Linked DNA regions of Sphaerotilus microaerophilus. The protein of the gene in region 2 interacts with the protein of the main gene of each other region in a pairwise test. Links are inferred from orthologs where the notes say so. Each region holds a gene or a part of one and is shown on either strand. Other genes may lie near its edges.

Region 1 (8,021 bases), 1.6 Mb from region 2 along the record:
GGCATCGAGCGCCTGCTGCGCCTGGCTGAGGCGGTGCAGCACCGGGTGCGCTACCGGCCTGGGACGACCGACGTGCACACCACCGCCGAAGGCGCCTGGCGGGCCGCCGAGGGGGTCTGCCAGGACCAGGCGCAGGTTTTCATCGCCGCTTGCCGGGCCGCGGCGGTACCGGCGCGCTACGTCAGCGGCTACTTCTTCGCAGGCGAGACCGGATCGGGCGGGGCGGACGTGGCCGGTGCGGCCGGTGCTGCCGCACTGGCCAGCCACGCCTGGGCGGAGGTGTGCATCGACCTGCCCGGGCGGCGCTGGCTGGGCGTGGATGTGACGCATGGCTGCCTGGTCGATGCGCGCCACGTCGTGCTGGCGGTCGGCCCCGACTACGCCGCCTGCCCGCCGGTGCGTGGCGTGCGCAGCGGCGGCGGCGCGGAGACGATGGAGGTCAGCCTGCGCATCACGCCGCTGTGAGGTGGGCGCGGTGCCCGTGCAGGTCGGCCAGCACCGCACAGCCGCGCTGCACGGCCGGGCGTGCGGAGACCTCGTCGAACCAAGCGCGCAGGCGTGGATGGTCGGACCAGTCGATGCCGCTTTCCTGGCAGGACCGCAGCCCCGGGTAGACGGCGATGTCGGCGATCGAGTACTCGGCGCCGCCGATGTAGCCGGACTGGGCCAGGCGCTGGTCCACGACGCCGTACAACCGCTTCGCCTCGCTGGTGCAGCGCTCGATCGCGGTGGGCATCTGCGGGGGCGCATGGGCCCTGAGGTGCTGCCCCTGTGCCTGCAGCGGGCCGAGGCTGGTGAGCTGGAACAGCAGCCACTGCAGCACTTCGTACTTGCCGCGCTCGTCGGCGGGCAGGAAGCGGGCGGCCTTGACGGCCAGGTACACCAGGATGGCACCGGACCCGCACAGCGAGATCGGCCGGCCGTCCGGCCCCCGCGGGTCGATCAGGGCCGGCACCTGGCCGCCGGGGCTGGTCGCGAGGAACTGCGGCTGGAACTGGGCCCCGGCGCCGGTGTCCACCGGATGCACCCGATAGGGCAGCCCGCACTCCTCAAGCAGGATGTGGACCTGGTGACTGTCGGGAGTGGCCCAGGAATACAGCTCAATCATGGCGATCGGCGGTCGATAAATGGTCGGGACAGACTACCTGATCCGGACACCGTGCGCCATGCTCGACTCACTGCAACGCTTCCTGAAACGCCCTCTGCAAGTGCCCTTGCGGGGCCGGCAGTCGCCTTCCGACCCCGAATCCACGCTGATCTGTGACTGGGCCCGCCAGCGCGGCGATGAATTCAAGCGGGTGCGCCGCGGCCCGGGGGCGGTGGTGTGCGCGCAGGCGCAGGTCGGGCCGATGCGCATCGAGTGGGGTCCGTCGCAGCGGCATTACATCCGCGGCCACGAGATGCGGGTGCGCATCGATGCGCACCTGGCCGAGCCGATGGAGATGCTGGTGATGTCGCGAGGCCTGGCCGAGTCACTGGAGGCGCAGGCCTTCCAGCAGCTGACCAGCCTGCAGCAGACCGAGATCGGTGACAGCATGCCCGAGGAGGGCCGCTGGCTCTCGATGTTCGAGCGCATCGAGGTGGATGCGGCACCGCCCACCTTTGCGCAGAACTTCGTCGTCGTCTCCAGCTGCGTGCCGCACGCGCGCCACTGGGCCGCCGGCGAGCTGGCGGTGCGGTTGATGCGTGCCCGCGCGCAGTGGCTGGCGCCCCATGCGCCACTGGTGCTGATGACGATGCGCGGGCGCCTGTACCTGCGGACCGAGGCGGGCACCTTCGACGAGACGCTGCTCGACGGCGTGCGCATGCTGGCCGATGCGGCTGCGCTGCGTGCCCGCAAGATCAGCACGCGGGCGGGCCGTGCCGCCAGCGCGGAGGCCCTGGCGGCGCAGACGGCGCATGTCGCGCAGCTGCGCCAGTCGGTGTTGGGCGGCAGGGCGCTGGCCGGCGGCTTGGCGGCCACACCAGTGAGCGAGGCGGCGTCCGGCTCCGCACCCGCGGGTCCGCCGGCCGCGCCTGGGCCGCACCACGACCCCATCGAAGGCATGGCCGCGCACACCCTGCCTGGGCTGGACTTCGACGATTTCAACGACGCTGACGATGCGGACCTGCCGCAGGAGCTGCCGCCGCTGGGCGAGCCCGTGCCGACCGACCTGCAACTTTGACGCGCGACGTTCGAGCCCCATGGCCGTCCATGGCCGCCCGGGCGCGGCTTCTCAGCGTTCCGCGATCGCGGCCAGCTTTTCGCGCGACAGCACGACCAGCCGGGTCGGCTCGATGCGCAGGGCGCCCTCGCGCTCGAAGCCCTTGAGTTCCTGGTTGACCCGCTGGCGTGACGCACCAACCAGCTGCGCCAGGTCCTCCTGCGCCAGCTGCAGGCCGATGCGGATCTCCTCGCCGTTCGTGATGCCGTAGCTGCGCGCCAGCAGCAGCACCTGCTTGGCCAGGCGCGAGGCCAGCGGCTTGGTGTTGAGGTCCTCGAAGACGTTGAACATGAGCCGCAGGCGGCGGCAGTTCAGCCGCAGCAGGGCCTCGGACAGCTCGCTGTGGCGGGCCAGCAGGTCGTTGAAATCGTGCTTGCGCACGATCAGCAGCGTGGTCGGGCCGTGCGTGGTGGCGTCGTGGGTGTGCGGCAGGCCGTCGAACAGCGAGATGTCGCCGAACCAGGTGCCCGGCTCCACGTAGGTCAGCGTGATCTGCTTGCCCGAGATCGACACCGAGCTCACGCGCACGGCCCCACTGGCCACGCCGATCCAGTCCACCGCCGGGGCGCCGCGGGTGCCGATCTGCACACCGTCCGGGTAGCGCCGGATCACGGTGCGCGCCAGGATGTCGTGCCGCAGCGCCGGGGACAGCTTGGAGAACCAGGGGCCGCGGTCGATCTGCTGGCGTTCGTCGGTGGTCAGGACGGGAGTGGTCATGCGGCTCGGTGCCTTCGGCAAGGACGGGGTGGATCAGCGGAACGTGGCGCGGCGCTTCTCGTGCCAGGCGGCCAGCCCCTCAGCGCCGTTGTCGTGGTTGACGTTGGCGACGAAGGCGTCGCGCTCGCGGTCGAGGTGGTCGGCCAGTGCGGGGGACGGCTGGGCGACCAGCTCCTTGACCGACGCGAGCGCGTTGGGCGCCATCGCAGCCAGCTCGTCGGCCAGGGCGAGTGCGGTGGCGAGCGCTTCGCCCGGGGCGCACAGGCGGTTCACCAAGCCACTGCGCTGCAGGTCTTCACCCGTGCGGGTCTTCGCCAGCCAGAGCCATTCCAGCGCCTGCTGACGCGGCAGCCCGGCAGCGAGGTGCCAGCTGGCGCCCCCGTCGGGCGAGAAGCCGATGCGCCCGTAGGCCAGCGTGAACTTGGCTTCGCGCGAGGCGACCAGCAGGTCGCAGGCCAGCGCCAGTGAGCAGCCGGCGCCGGCGGCGGCGCCTTCGACGGCGGCGATCACCGGCTTCGGGCAGGCCCGCAGGGCCTCGATCCAGCGATGCAGGGCATCGACACGCTCGCCCTGCTGCTGGGGCTGGCCGCGTACGGCCTGCAATTGGCCCAGGTTGCCCCCGCCGCTGAAGTGCCCGGCTGCGCCGGTCAGCACGATGGCGCGCACCTGCGGGTCGCCCTCGGCCAAGCCGATCGCCTCAGTGCCGGCGGCGTAGATCTCCGGCGACAGCGCGTTGCGCGCGGCCGGGTCGCTGAGGGTCAGGACCAGGGTGCTGCCCTGGCGGGAGATGAGGAGTTCGGCTGGCATGGCGGGGCTCGGTTCGAGGGGGCGGGTCCAGTCAGGCACAGCGGCACCGGATCACCGATGGCTGGCGGTCGGGCTGGATTGTGCAGCAAAAAAGCACGACCGTTCGTGCTTATTGCGGTGCGACAGAAGGGGTGCCGCGGCGGTGAGGGGCCGGTCACGGCGCATCGGGTCAGGCCACCGGCAAACGCCGCTGCAGCCGCTGCAGCCGCTGCTGCAGTCGCTCCAGCGCGGCCTGCAGGGTCTCGTCGCGCTTGGCGAAGCACAGGCGGGCAATCTGCTGATTGCGGCCATCGGCGTAGAAGGCCGACAGCGGGATGGCTGCGACGCCGACCTCGCGCGTCAGCCAGCGGCAGAAGTCGGCTTCGCCGAGTGCGGCAATGTCGGCATGCAGGCCGCTGTAGTCGACGCACTGGAAGTAGGTGCCTTCGCAGGGCAGCAGGCGCAGCGGCGTGCCGGCCAGGCCGGCGCGGAAGAGGTCGCGCTTGCGCTGGTAGAACGCGGGCAGCTCCAGGTAGGGCGCCGGGTCGGCCATGTAGGCGGCCAGACCGTGCTGCATGGGGCTGTTGACCGTGAAGACGTTGAACTGGTGCACCTTGCGGAACTCCGCCATCAGCGCAGCGGGGGCGGCGGCGAAGCCCACCTTCCAGCCGGTGACGTGGTAGGTCTTGCCGAAGCTGGAGATCAGCACGCTGCGGGCAGCGAGCTCCGGGTGGCGCGCCACGCTCTGGTGCGCCGCGCCGTCGTAGACCATGTGCTCGTAGACCTCGTCGGCGATCAGCAGCACATCGGTGGGGCGCAGCAGCTCGGCCAGCTGCGCCATCTCGGCGGCGCTCCAGACGGTGCCCGTGGGGTTGTGTGGCGTGTTGACGATCAGCGCCCGGGTGCGGGGGGTGATGGCCGCGGCCAGCCGGGCGAAGTCGGGGCGGAAGCTGCCTGCGCTCAGCGGCACGCGCACTGGCGTGGCACCAGCGAGCGTGATCGCCGGCTCGTAGCTGTCGTAGCAGGGCTCCAGGACGATGACCTCGTCACCCGGGTGCACCAGGGCCAGCACGGCGGTGAGGATCGCCTGGGTGGCGCCGGCGGTGACGGTGATCTCGCTGCCCACGTCGTAGCGCTGGCCGTACAGCGCCTCGATCTTGGCGGCGATGGCCTCGCGCAGCACGGGCACGCCGGCCATCGGTGGGTACTGGTTGTGGCCGGCGTCCAGGGCCTGCTTGACCGCGGCCATCAGGCGCGCATCGCCGTCGAAGTCCGGGAAGCCCTGGCCGAGGTTGACCGCGGCGCATTCCTGGGCGAGCGCCGACATCACGGTGAAGATGGTGGTGCCCACCTGCGGCAGGCGGCTGGTGAGCGGGGGCGTGCGCGGCGCGGCAGGGGTGGGCGTCGTGGTCATGGCAGGTAGGCAGGCGGGGGCTGGGATCAGAGCTCGTAGCCGGCGGCGTCCGGGCCAGCCTGCATCGCGCGGGTGACCAGGGCGCGGCTGAGGCGGTCGGACAGCAGCTCGGCGAAGGTGTAGACGAAGTTGCGCAGGTAGGCGCCGCGCTTGAAGGCGATGCGCGCCACGTTGCCGCCGAACAGGTGCCCGACCGGGCGGGCCACCATGTCCGTGCCGCTGGCGAACAGCGGGTCCTCGCGCACCGCCATCTCGGCCACCAGGCCCAGGCCCATGCCCAGGCGCGCGTAGGTCTTGATGACGTCGGAGTCGATCGCCTCCAGCACGAACTGGGGCTTCAGGCCGCGGTGGGCGAAGGCCGCGTCGATGCGCGAGCGGCCGGTGAAGGAGGGGTGGTAGGAGATCAGCGGCTGCGCGGCCAGGTCGTCCAGGCTGAGCCGCTCGACGCCAGCGAGCGGGTGCGCGGCCGGCATCACGGCCACGTGGCGCCATTCGTAGCAGGGCAGGGTGACGAGGTCGTCGTACTCGGCCAGGCGTTCGGTGGCCATGCCGACCTCGGCGGCGTCGTCCAGCACCATGCGCGCGACCTGGTCGGGCGTGCCCTGGTGCAGGCTCACGGCCACCTTCGGGTAGCGCAGGCGCAGCGCGGCCACCGGGGCGGGCAGCACGTAGCGCGCCTGGGTGTGGGTGGCGGCGATCGAGATGGTGCCAGCCTCCTGCAGCGAGTACTCCTCGCCGATGCGCTTGAGGTTGGCCACCTCGCGCAGGATCACCTCGATGCTGCGCAGCACCTGCTCGCCTGGCTCGGTGATGCGCTTGAGGCGCTTGCCGTGGCGGGCGAAGATGTCCACGCCGAGCTCCTCCTCCAGCTCCAGGATGGCCTTGGAGATGCCTGGCTGCGAGGTGTGCAGCGCCTTGGCGGTCTCGGTGAGGTTGAGCTGGCGGCGCGCCGCCTCCTGCACGAAGCGGAACTGGTGCAGGTTCATGGGGCGGTGGACGGGCCGGCAAGCGACTCGGTGGCCAGTGCCAGGGCGGCCGTGGCGAGGGCGCGGTTGACCGCGTCGGACTCGCCGATGGCGCAGGTGCTGCGCAGCTGCAAGCCAGGGTGTTCGGTGCGCAGCCGTTCCATCAGCGCGGGCAGGTCACGCCGCACATGGCCTCCAGCGCCGAGGAACATCGGCACCACGGTGATGGCCTGGCAGCCCTGGCGGACCAGGGCATCGACGGCCTCGGGCAGGCCGGGCTGCATCAGTTCGAGGTAGGCCAGCGCCACCGGCCCGTCGACGTGGTGGGTGCGCATGTGCGCGGCGATGGCTTCGAAGGGCCAGGCCCAGGCCGCGTCGCGGGCGCCGTGGGCGAAGAGCAGGATGCCGTGCATCGGGTTCCTTGAGGGTTCGGTTCGTCGTCCGGGAAGGCGGCTCGGCCGCGGGGCGCCCGGTGCGCGCGTCAGCGGTAGCGCACCAGCCAGCTGAAGGCGCCCAGCGACAGCAGCAGGTAGATTGCACTGGGCACGCTCGCGGCCACCCAGGGGGTCCAGTTCTGCAGCAGGCCCAGATGCCCCATCACATTGTTGAGCAGCACGAAGCTGATGCCCAGCATGATGCCGCCGAAGACCTTCAGGCTGATGCCGCCGCTGCGCCCGTGCAGGTAGGCAAAGGGCAGCGCCAGTGCCAGCATCACCAGGCAGGCGAAGGGGTAGAGCGCGCGCTTCCAAAACTGGATCTCGTAGCGCTGCGCGGCCTGCTCGTGGTCGGCCAGGTGCGTCATGTAGCGCCACAGCGCCGCGGTGGACATGGTGCCCAGCGGCAGCACCGCGGCGGCCAGCACCGAGCGGTTCAGGCTGGATTGCCAGGTGTGGCGCACCAGGCGCTGGTCGGCGTCCAGCCGGGGCGTGGCATCGGGAGCCCAGTGCGAGATCTGCACCTCCTCCAGCGTCCACACGCCGTCGTTGCCCACCGTGGCGCGCGCGGCCGAGGTGCGCGTGAGCAGCTCGCCGCGCGGGCCGAATTCGAAGATGCGCACCTGCGCCACCTCGCCGTCCGAGTGCGCCTCGCCGATGTTGACGGTGAAGCGCCGTTCGCCGTCCGGCCCGCGCACGCTGTCGCGCAGCCACGCCCCGCCGCGCGCGACGTTGAGGTGCCCGTTGCGCGTGGCCTGCATCAGCGTGGCCTGGCGCTCGAACCAGGGGGCCACGACGTCGCCGATGACGAAGGTGAAGGCTACGAAGCCCAGCCCCAGTGCGGTCAGCAGCACCAGCGCGCGCCGCGGGCCGAGCCCGCCGGTGCGCAGGATCGTGAACTCCGACGACTGGGCCAGCCTCGCCAGGGCGTAGATCGCCCCGATCAGCAGCGCGATGGGCAGCAGCTCGTAGACGTGGCCGGGCACCTGCATCAGGCACACCAGCAGCGCGCGGCCGACGCTGTAGCCGTTGCGGCCGATGCGGTCGACCTCGTCCACGAGGTCGAAGAAGAAGAACAGGCCGAGGAAGGCGGCGGCCACGAAACCGGTGGCGCCGAGGATCTCCCGGTACAGCAGGCGGCGGACGGTGCGCATGGACAGGCTCCGGCGGGTGGGGCGTCGGCTCAGCGCGGTGCGGCCGTGCGCCACAGCAGCGGGCGTGCCACGCCCCGGGCACGCCACCACAGCTGCACCAGCGCCAGCACCGCGATGCTGCCGTGCACGGCCAGCAGCGCCGTGCCCAGGCTGAGGCGGCCACCGGCGACCCAGGCCTGGCTGAGGTTGAGCAGGTTGAAATACACCACGAAGCTCAGCAGGGCGTACAACATGGACCAGGAGTTGGCCCGGCGCACGTCACCCGACACCAGGCCGAGCCCCAGGAGGACGAGGTTGATGGCCGCAGCCACCTGGCCGAAGCGGTAGGCCAGTTCGCTGTCGCCCTC
Region 2 (8,028 bases):
GACCTGCCCGCCCTGCTGCAGCGCTGGCACGCGGCGCTGCAGGTGGACGGCCTGCTGATGTTCTCCTGCTTTGGCCCGGACACCCTGCGTGAACTGCGCGGCCTCTACACCCGCGCTGGCTGGGGCTCGCCGGCCAGCGCCTGGATCGACATGCACGATCTGGGCGACGCCCTGGTGCACGCCGGCTTTGCCGACCCGGTGATGGACATGGAGACGCTCACGCTCACCTGGGACAGCCCCACTGCCCTGCTGGCCGAGCTGCGCACGCTGGGCGCCAACACGGATCCGGCCCGCCACGCCGGCCTGCGCACCCCGCGCTGGCGCCAGCGCCTGGAGCAGGCCCTGGCCGACGGCCTGCGCGGCGCGGACGGGCGCCTGCACCTGACCTTCGAGATCATCTACGGGCACGCCCTCAAGCCCGAGCCCCGCGTGCCGGTGGCCGCCGAGACCAGCATCTCGCTGGACGCGATGCGCGACATGACGCGGCGGCGCCCGGCCGGCTGAGGGGCAAGGGCTGAGAATCAGCCTGCCGGCGGGCCGATCTCCACAGGCAGGAATCAGGAGCCCGCCGCTGGCAATGGGCAGAGATACGGTGTCAGGCCGCCGGCCGGCCCCGTAGCATGCGCCCAGCCCGATGCCACGCTGCCCGATGAACGCCCTGACCTCCGCTGCGCCTGCTGCCCTCGCCGCCTCTGCCCGTTCCGCCGGCCCCGCCGCCGACCCCGCGGCCGATCCCGCGGCCTTCCGCCTGCGCATCGAGCCCGGCCCGGGCCAGCAGCTCGCCCGCGCCTTCCTCTGGCTGGGCGTGGCTGCGCTGATCGGCTCGGGCGTGCTGGCCATCGTGCTGGTGCTCTCGCGCACGCCGGGCATCGCCGCGGTGTTCCCGCTGCGCGACCTGTTCCGCGCTGCGCTGGTGGTGCATGTGGACCTGTCGGTGCTGATCTGGTTCATGGCCTTTGCCGGCGTGCTGTGGAGCCTCGCGGCCGGGCCAAGCGGCGTCGCCTGGGGTTGGGCCGGCTGGGCACTGGCCTGCGCGGGCACGGCGGTGATGGCGGTGTCGCCCTTTTTGCCCGAGGCGCAGCCGCTGCTGAACAACTACATCCCGGTGCTGGAGCAGGGCACCTTCCTGACCGGGCTGGGCATCGTCGGCGCCGGCTTCGGCCTGACGATCCTGCGGGCGCTGCGCTGGGGGGCACCGGCCCCCGGGCTGCCCGCGGGCGCGGCAGCGCTGCAGCGCGGCGTCTGGCTGGCTTCGGTGGCCGGCGCGCTGTCCTGGGGCGCGCTGGGCTGGACCTGGGCGGCCCTGCCTTCATCCGCAGCAGGCAGCGGCACCGCGTACTACGAGTTCCTGTTCTGGGGGCCGGGCCACATCCTGCAGTTCCAGCATGCGCTGCTCGCGCTGGTCGCCTGGTTCTGGCTGGCCGACGCGCTGGGCTGCCGGCCCCGCTTCACGGCGGTGCTGACGCAGCGCCTGTTCTGGCTGGCCGCGCTGCCGGTGGTGGCGGCGCTGGCGATCCTGCCGCTCACGCCGGTGGGCACGGGCGAGCAGCTCACCGCCTTCGCCAAGCTGATGGAGCACGGCCACCTGGCGATGCTGCCGCTGCTGCTGGCCGCCGCCGCGACACTGCCCGCCGTGTGGCGCCGCCCGCCCAGCCCGCTCAAGTCCGCGCTGCTGGCCTCGCTGCTGCTCTTCGTCACCGGCGGGGTGCTGGCCTTCCTGATCCGTGGCGTGAACGTCGTCGTGCCGGCCCACTACCACGGCTCGATCGTGGGCGTGACGCTGGGCTTCATGGGCGTGGTCTACCTGCTGCTGCCTCAGCTGGGCTTTGCCGACCCCGACAGCCGCATGGCGCGCTGGCAGCCCTGGGTCTACGGCGGCGGGCAGCTGATGCACATCCTCGGCCTCGCGTGGTCGGGCGGCTACGGCGTGCAGCGCAAGGTGGCCGGCGCCGAGCAGGTGCTCGTCTCGCTGCCGCAGAAGATCGGCATGGGCATGATGGGCCTGGGTGGGCTGATCGCAGTGATCGGCGGCGTGATGTTCGTGTGGGTCTGCCTGCGCTCGATGACCGCGAAGAACCGCCCGGCGGCGGCCTGACAGCCTGGCCGCCCGCCGACCAGGCTCAGGCGCCGGTGAGGCGCAGGTAGTCCGCCCGCATCGCCGCCAGGTCGTGCGGCGGCGAGAACACCCCGCGCAGCCGCACCTGCGGATCGATCAGGAACATCGACGCGGTGTGGTCCACGGTGTAGATGCCCGGGTGCTCGGCCTGGGCGGGCGGGTGGCGCTGGTACATCACGCCCAGGTGCTTCACCAGGGCCGCGAGGGCCGCGTCGCTGCCGCTGGCGCCGCGGAAGGTGACGTCGAAGGCCGGCACGTAGGCGGCCAGCAACTCGTGCGTGTCGCGCTGTGGGTCCACCGACACGAACAGCACCGCCGGCCGCTGCGGCGGCGCCAGCTGGCGCTGCAACTCGGCCATCAGGCTCAGTGCGGTCGGGCAGACGTCCGGGCACTGCGTGTAGCCGAAGAAAAGGAAGGTCCAGCGCCCGCGCAGGCTGTCGCGTGTCAGCGGCCCGGCCGGGCTCGCCAGCTCGAAGGCCGGCAGCGGCTGCGGATCGTCGATCACGGTCACGCTGCGCAAGCCGGCCTGCGCCGCGTTCTGCTCCGCGCTGCCCGGTCCGCTGCGGCGCAGCCCCTTCAGCGTCAACGCCGCGCCGGCCAGCAGGGCGCCCACGCCCACGTACAGCAGGGTGCGGCGGACTCGGTCGGTCGTCATGTGCCTGGATCTCCATCAGGAATGACAACGGGGCGCCACCCGACGCCCCGCTCATTCAACACGGCGCCGGTTGCCCGACGCCACTCAGGTCAGCGACGCTCGTAGGAATACGGCGTCCAGTCCGGATCCACGCTGGGCGGCGACGGCCAGTTGCCGTGCGGCGGCGGCGAGACGGTGGTCCACTCCAGCGACTGGGAGCGCCAGGGGTTGTCCCCTGCCGGGGCACCCTTCATCGCACCGATGATCCAGTTCGCGACCGCGATCAGGAAGCCCACACCCAGGATGGCGGCACCGAGGGTCATCCACTGGTGCGCGCTCTCGAACTGCGGGAAGGCCGAGTAGTCGTAGTAGCGCCGCGGCATGCCCTTCACGCCCACCGTCATCATGATCCAGAAGACGATGTTGACGCCCACGAAGGTCAGCCAGAAGCCGATCTTGCCCCAGCGCTCGTTGTACATGCGCCCGGTGATCTTCGGGAACCAGTAGTACACGCCCCCGAAGATCGCAAACGTGCCCGCCACCGCCATCACGTAGTGGAAATGGCCCACCACGTAGTAGGTATCCGACAGGTGCAGCGTCAGCGAAGTCAGCGCCAGCGGAATCCCGGTCAGCCCGCCAATCAGGAACAGGAAGAGCACGCCCAGGGCATAGAGCATCGGTGTCTCGAAGGTGATCGACCCCTTGTACAGCGTGCCCGCCAAGCTGATCACCAGCAGGCCCACCGGGATGGAGATCAGCAGCGTGGTCACCATCTGGCCGATGCGGATCCAGTCGGCCATGCCGGACACGTAGAGGTGGTGCACCCACACCTCGCCGGAGAGGATCACGATGCCGCCGATACCGCCCCAGAGCACCACCTTGTGGTTGAACACGCGGTTCTTCGCAAAGGTGGCGACGATCTCGTAGACCACCCCGATGAAGGGCAGGAAGATCACGTACACCGCCGGGTGTGAGTAGAACCAGAACAGGTTCTGGTAGGTCAGCACATCCCCGCCGCGCGAGGGGTCAAAGAAATGTGTACCCAGGTACTTGTCGAAGCTGATCAGCGTCACCGCGGTGCCCAGCACGGGCACGAAGATCAACTGCAGCACGAAGGCACCCAGCGTGCACCAGACGAAGATGTTCAGGTTGCTCCACTTCAGTCCCGGCGCGCGCATGTAGGCCACCGTGGTGAGGAAGTTCACCCCACCGATGATCGAGGCGAAACCCAGCACCAATACCGTGAAACTGTAGAGCGCGGTGTTGCCGGTGGTGATCGTCGAGTACGGCGGATAACCCGTCCACATCACATCCGGGGGATCCGGCACCACGAAGGTCAGCAGCGCCAGGATGATGCCGACATAGAACAGCCAGACCGACAGCGCATTGACACGCGGGAAGGCCACGTCCTTCGCGCCGATCATCAGCGGGATGCAGTAGTTGGCGAAGAAACCCGTCAATGCCGGTATCTGGAACCCGAGGATCATCACCGCCCCGTGGGCATACAACCAGACGTTGTACTGCGTCGGGTTGGTGGTGATGGTCGGTCCCAGCGTGGACAACTCGATGCGCATCAGCATGGCGGCGATGCCCGCCACGCCAAAGGCAGCGATCGATCCGATGAGATACAGCACGCCAACCCGCTTGTGGTCGGTCGTGAAGATCCATTCCTTGATATTGAAGCTCACAAATCCACTCCTGTCGCGTCCGTCACGCCACCTCAGACCGGCGGGTTGGCCGGTTTGTCAGCTGTCTTTTCAGCAGATTTGTCCACCGCCTTGTCGGCGGGAGCCAGCTTGGCGACCTCCTGGTCCAGCCAGGTCTTGAATTCGCCCTCGGGCATCACGATGATCTTGCCCGCCATGTAGGAATGCATCACCCCGCAATACTCGGCACAGGACACCACATGCTCGCCCGGCGCCTTCGGGTAGAACCAGAGGTAGGTCACCCGGCCCGGCATCGAATCTTCCTTGACGCGGAAATCCGGGATGAAATGGCTGTGCAGGGTATCCCGGCTGGTCATGCGCAGCATCACCGGCTTGCCGGCCGGCACGCGCAGCACGTTCTGCGTGCGCACGCCGTTGGCATAGGTGTAGTCCCAGCTGTACATGCCCGATTCGAGTTTCACCTCCATGCGATCGGCGGGAACGTCGCGGTAGTCGTTCCAGAGCTTCCAGCCGTTGGCAGCGAGGTAGAAGTCGTCGGCCATGAAGATGAAGGTCGGGATCACCGCCCAGCCGATCACCGCCGCCGGACTGAGCTTGGATTGCGTGCCGACTTCACCGGGCTTGCGGGCCCGATAGCGCCACAGAAACCAGGCCATCACCAACGCGAAGATCACGCCAATGATGGTGATGTCGACGATCACCTCATGCCAGAGGTGGTCCCAGCCGGCCGCCGGGTCGTTGATCCGCCCGGGCGCGGCACTGGCGGGCTCGTAGGCGAGCGCCGACGCAGCTGCCAGCCAGGCGGCGCATCCGCCCGCCCAGGCCGCAGCGGTGGCGCTCACACGCCCGCCGGGCGCGGTGTTTTCAGTGTGCATTCACAGGTCTCCTCGCGAATCGTCTGCGGTATCCGAGCAGCCCCCAAGCGACCAGGCTGCCGCCGAACGCCAGCGCCCCCACTCCCGCCAGCAGGGCGTAGTTGGGCTGGTAGCGGCCCTCGGAAAAGTTGTAGCTGAAGCAGGCGCCGGTGATCATGTCGAAAACCGCCGATGCGGATTCACTGATGCGGCCCCAGTCGGCGTCGATCAGCGCGAGCTCCAGGTTTTGGGCATCCATGCGGGTGCCATAGATATAGCGGGCCACGCGGCCATCGGGGGTCAGGAAGACCAGCACATTGGGATGCATGAAGGTCTTGTCGATGCGAGACCAGAAAAACTGGAAACCCACCGCCTCGGCAAAGCGCTTGGGCGCTTCATCGGCCCGGTCCTGCAGCACCGCAAAACGCCACCCTTCGGGAATGGCACCGGGGCGCGTGCGCATCTGCTGGACAAACGTGCCCGCGGTCTGCGCCGTGTCCTGGCGGTCAAAGGACACCGTCAGGATCTGGTAATCCCGCCCGGCGCGAAAGCGTTTCACACCACTGAGCGCCGCCGCCAGGTTCTGGTTGATCGTCGGGCAACTGCCGTCACAGCCGTAATACGACAGCACCAGGATCACGGGCTTGCCCGACAGTTGGCCGAAGGTGAAAGGCCGCCCCTGCTCGTCCACAAAGGCCGTGTCGGGCGCGAGCCGCTGCCCGAGGTGCTTGGCCTCGTCGATCTGCATGATGGCCGGATCGAAGCTGCTGCGGTTCTCCATCGGCGGCTTGCCCACGGCATGCGCCCAGCCCGCCAGCACGGCGATCAGACCCGCGAACAACCAGCGCATGACGGCAGCAACCCTCAAACCCGTGGCACCCGTGATACCCGGCTCACCAGAAGTAAATCTGGGAGACGACAAAGAACCAGATGATGTCGACGAAGTGCCAGTACAGGCCCGCCGTGCGCCAGAAACCCGGCTCCGCCTGGCCCCGCAATGCGCTTGGCAAACCCGCCAGGAATATCGACAGGCCAACGATCACGTGACCGCCGTGGAAACCCGTGATCGAGAAGAAGAAGGTGCCGTAGACGTTGGTCGAAATCGAGAATCCACCGTGGATCAGGTGATTCCATTCGTAGGCGGACATGCCGAGGAAGGCCGCCCCCATCGCCAGCGTGATGATCAGCCAGGTGCGGAAACCCGCCTGGTTGCCCTGGTGCAGCAGGGCCTCGGCGTGGTGCATCGTGAAGGACGAACCCACCAGCACGAAGGTCATGATGATCGGCAGGACCTTTGGAATCTCGGGCGTGTTTTCAGGTGGCCAGAAAGGGGCCCCGAGCCGCAGGAACCAATAACTGCCGAGGAAGGAGACGAAGATCATCGCCTCGGCGAGGATGAACCACCCCATCGCGCCGAAGGACAGCCCCTCGCCATGGCCCATGGCCTCGCTCGTCCACCCCGCCACCCCGGCCAGCACCATGACCACGCCAATACCCAGCGTGATCACTGCGGTAAACGATTGGTGATAGACGAAATGGAACGAGAAGGCCAGCGCCAGCGCCAGGATGCCAAGACTGGCCACGGCGGGCCACATACTCCATTCCCAGTGCGCCCCATGGCCGTGATCGCCGTGAACGGCACCCACCTCGTGTGACATGCGGTCTCCTCGTCTCCTGGCCGGAGGAATGCCATCCACCGGCTGGTTTTCACTTTTCAGTGTCGTGTATGTGCTCGCGGCAACACCCCGGCGCATCAGCGACGCACCGTACCCTTGCCCTCGCACAAATACTAGCAATGGATTTGCGCTGTGCACAAGCCACGAAGGGGATGAGTTCATCCGGGTTTTTACGGCCGGGTTTTCACTCGCGGGTTTACACGCAACGGGGATTCGGAGGCTGCCATTAGGATTTGCCGCGAATGGGCGAGGCCCCGGCGAGGAGACGGAGACGATGGTCGGCACGAGCAGATGGTGGGTGTGGGGCAGCGTGGTGAGCGCGGCAGCGGTGTGCACGTCCGGTGCTTGGGGCGCCGGCAGCGCCGAGGCCGGCAAGGCCAAGGCTGCAGCCTGCATGGCTTGCCACGGGCCGGACGGCAACAGCCTGGCCGACATGTGGCCCAAGCTCGCGGGGCAGCTACCGCAGTACCTGCGCAAGCAACTGCATGACTTCAAGGCCGGACGGCGCAAGAACGAGCAGATGAGCCCGATGGCGCAGCCGCTGTCGGACCAGGACATCGACGATCTGTCCGCCTTCTTCTCCAGCCAGAAGGCCAACCAGGCCGCGGTGACGAAGAAGGAGCTGCTCGCCGCAGGCGAGAAGATCTACCTCAAGGGCAAGGGCCGCCCCGACGTGGTGCCAGCCTGCGTGGGCTGCCATGGCATGACGGGGGCTGGCAAGGCGGACTGGGCGATGACGATGAAGGTGCCGCCCACCACGCTGGCGCCGGCACTGGGCGGCCAGCACCCGGCCTACACCGCTGCGCAGCTCACCGCCTACAAGGGCGGCACGCGGGCCAACGACGAGGCCCACGTGATGCGGGACGTGGCCGGGCGGCTGAACGCGAGCGAGATCGCCGCGGTGGCCGAGTACGTGGCCACGCTTTCGCGCTGAGCGGCATCCGCCTGGCGTGGCCCGGGTGGCAACCGAACACAACGGATTCCAGTCGCACAGCAGCAGCAGGAGGGGCGATGAGCGCGGTAGTTCTCGACAAGGGGGTCGTCAGCCAGTTCGTTGCGTTGACCAAGCCCCGCGTGGTTT

The links.
Region 1: the proteins of NGK70_RS24835 (region 2) and NGK70_RS17525 interact in binary tests that used the Escherichia coli proteins (3 or more experiments, as listed by UniProt). The link is inferred for Sphaerotilus microaerophilus from one-to-one orthologs.

What each region holds. Positions count from the first base shown.
Region 1 is NZ_AP025730.1:4,104,573-4,112,593, reverse strand. Bases 3,010-5,910 are described here. They hold NGK70_RS17525 (pyridoxal phosphate-dependent aminotransferase), read right to left. Parts: upstream 5,122-5,910; coding sequence 3,898-5,121; downstream 3,010-3,897. Other genes in these bases: NGK70_RS17520 (CysB family HTH-type transcriptional regulator), read right to left, coding at 5,148-5,910; NGK70_RS17530 (oxepin-CoA hydrolase, alternative type), read right to left, coding at 3,010-3,728. Outside these bases: NGK70_RS17550 (transglutaminase-like domain-containing protein), read left to right, coding at 1-465; NGK70_RS17545 (glutathione S-transferase family protein), read right to left, coding at 452-1,108; NGK70_RS17540 (hypothetical protein), read left to right, coding at 1,167-2,165; NGK70_RS17535 (Crp/Fnr family transcriptional regulator), read right to left, coding at 2,217-2,921; more of NGK70_RS17530, read right to left, coding at 2,955-3,009; more of NGK70_RS17520, read right to left, coding at 5,911-6,107; NGK70_RS17515 (sirohydrochlorin chelatase), read right to left, coding at 6,104-6,499; LPS export ABC transporter permease LptG, read right to left, coding at 6,568-7,674; LPS export ABC transporter permease LptF, read right to left, coding at 7,704-8,021. UniProt on the Escherichia coli protein: Shows aminotransferase activity with methionine and histidine as substrates, and to a lesser extent also with phenylalanine.
Region 2 is NZ_AP025730.1:5,718,720-5,726,747, forward strand. What follows is about bases 2,150-5,057. They hold NGK70_RS24835 (cytochrome c oxidase subunit I), read right to left. Parts: upstream 4,439-5,057; coding sequence 2,861-4,438; downstream 2,150-2,860. Other genes in these bases: NGK70_RS24830 (SCO family protein), read right to left, coding at 2,150-2,771; NGK70_RS24840 (cytochrome c oxidase subunit II), read right to left, coding at 4,471-5,057. In the rest of the region: NGK70_RS24820 (methyltransferase domain-containing protein), read left to right, coding at 1-504; NGK70_RS24825 (cbb3-type cytochrome c oxidase subunit I), read left to right, coding at 650-2,095; more of NGK70_RS24830, read right to left, coding at 2,121-2,149; more of NGK70_RS24840, read right to left, coding at 5,058-5,292; NGK70_RS24845 (SCO family protein), read right to left, coding at 5,282-6,121; NGK70_RS24850 (cytochrome c oxidase subunit 3), read right to left, coding at 6,165-6,929; NGK70_RS24855 (c-type cytochrome), read left to right, coding at 7,222-7,881; cyoE (heme o synthase), read left to right, coding at 7,959-8,028. UniProt on the Escherichia coli protein: Cytochrome bo(3) ubiquinol oxidase is the terminal enzyme in the aerobic respiratory chain of E.coli that predominates when cells are grown at high aeration.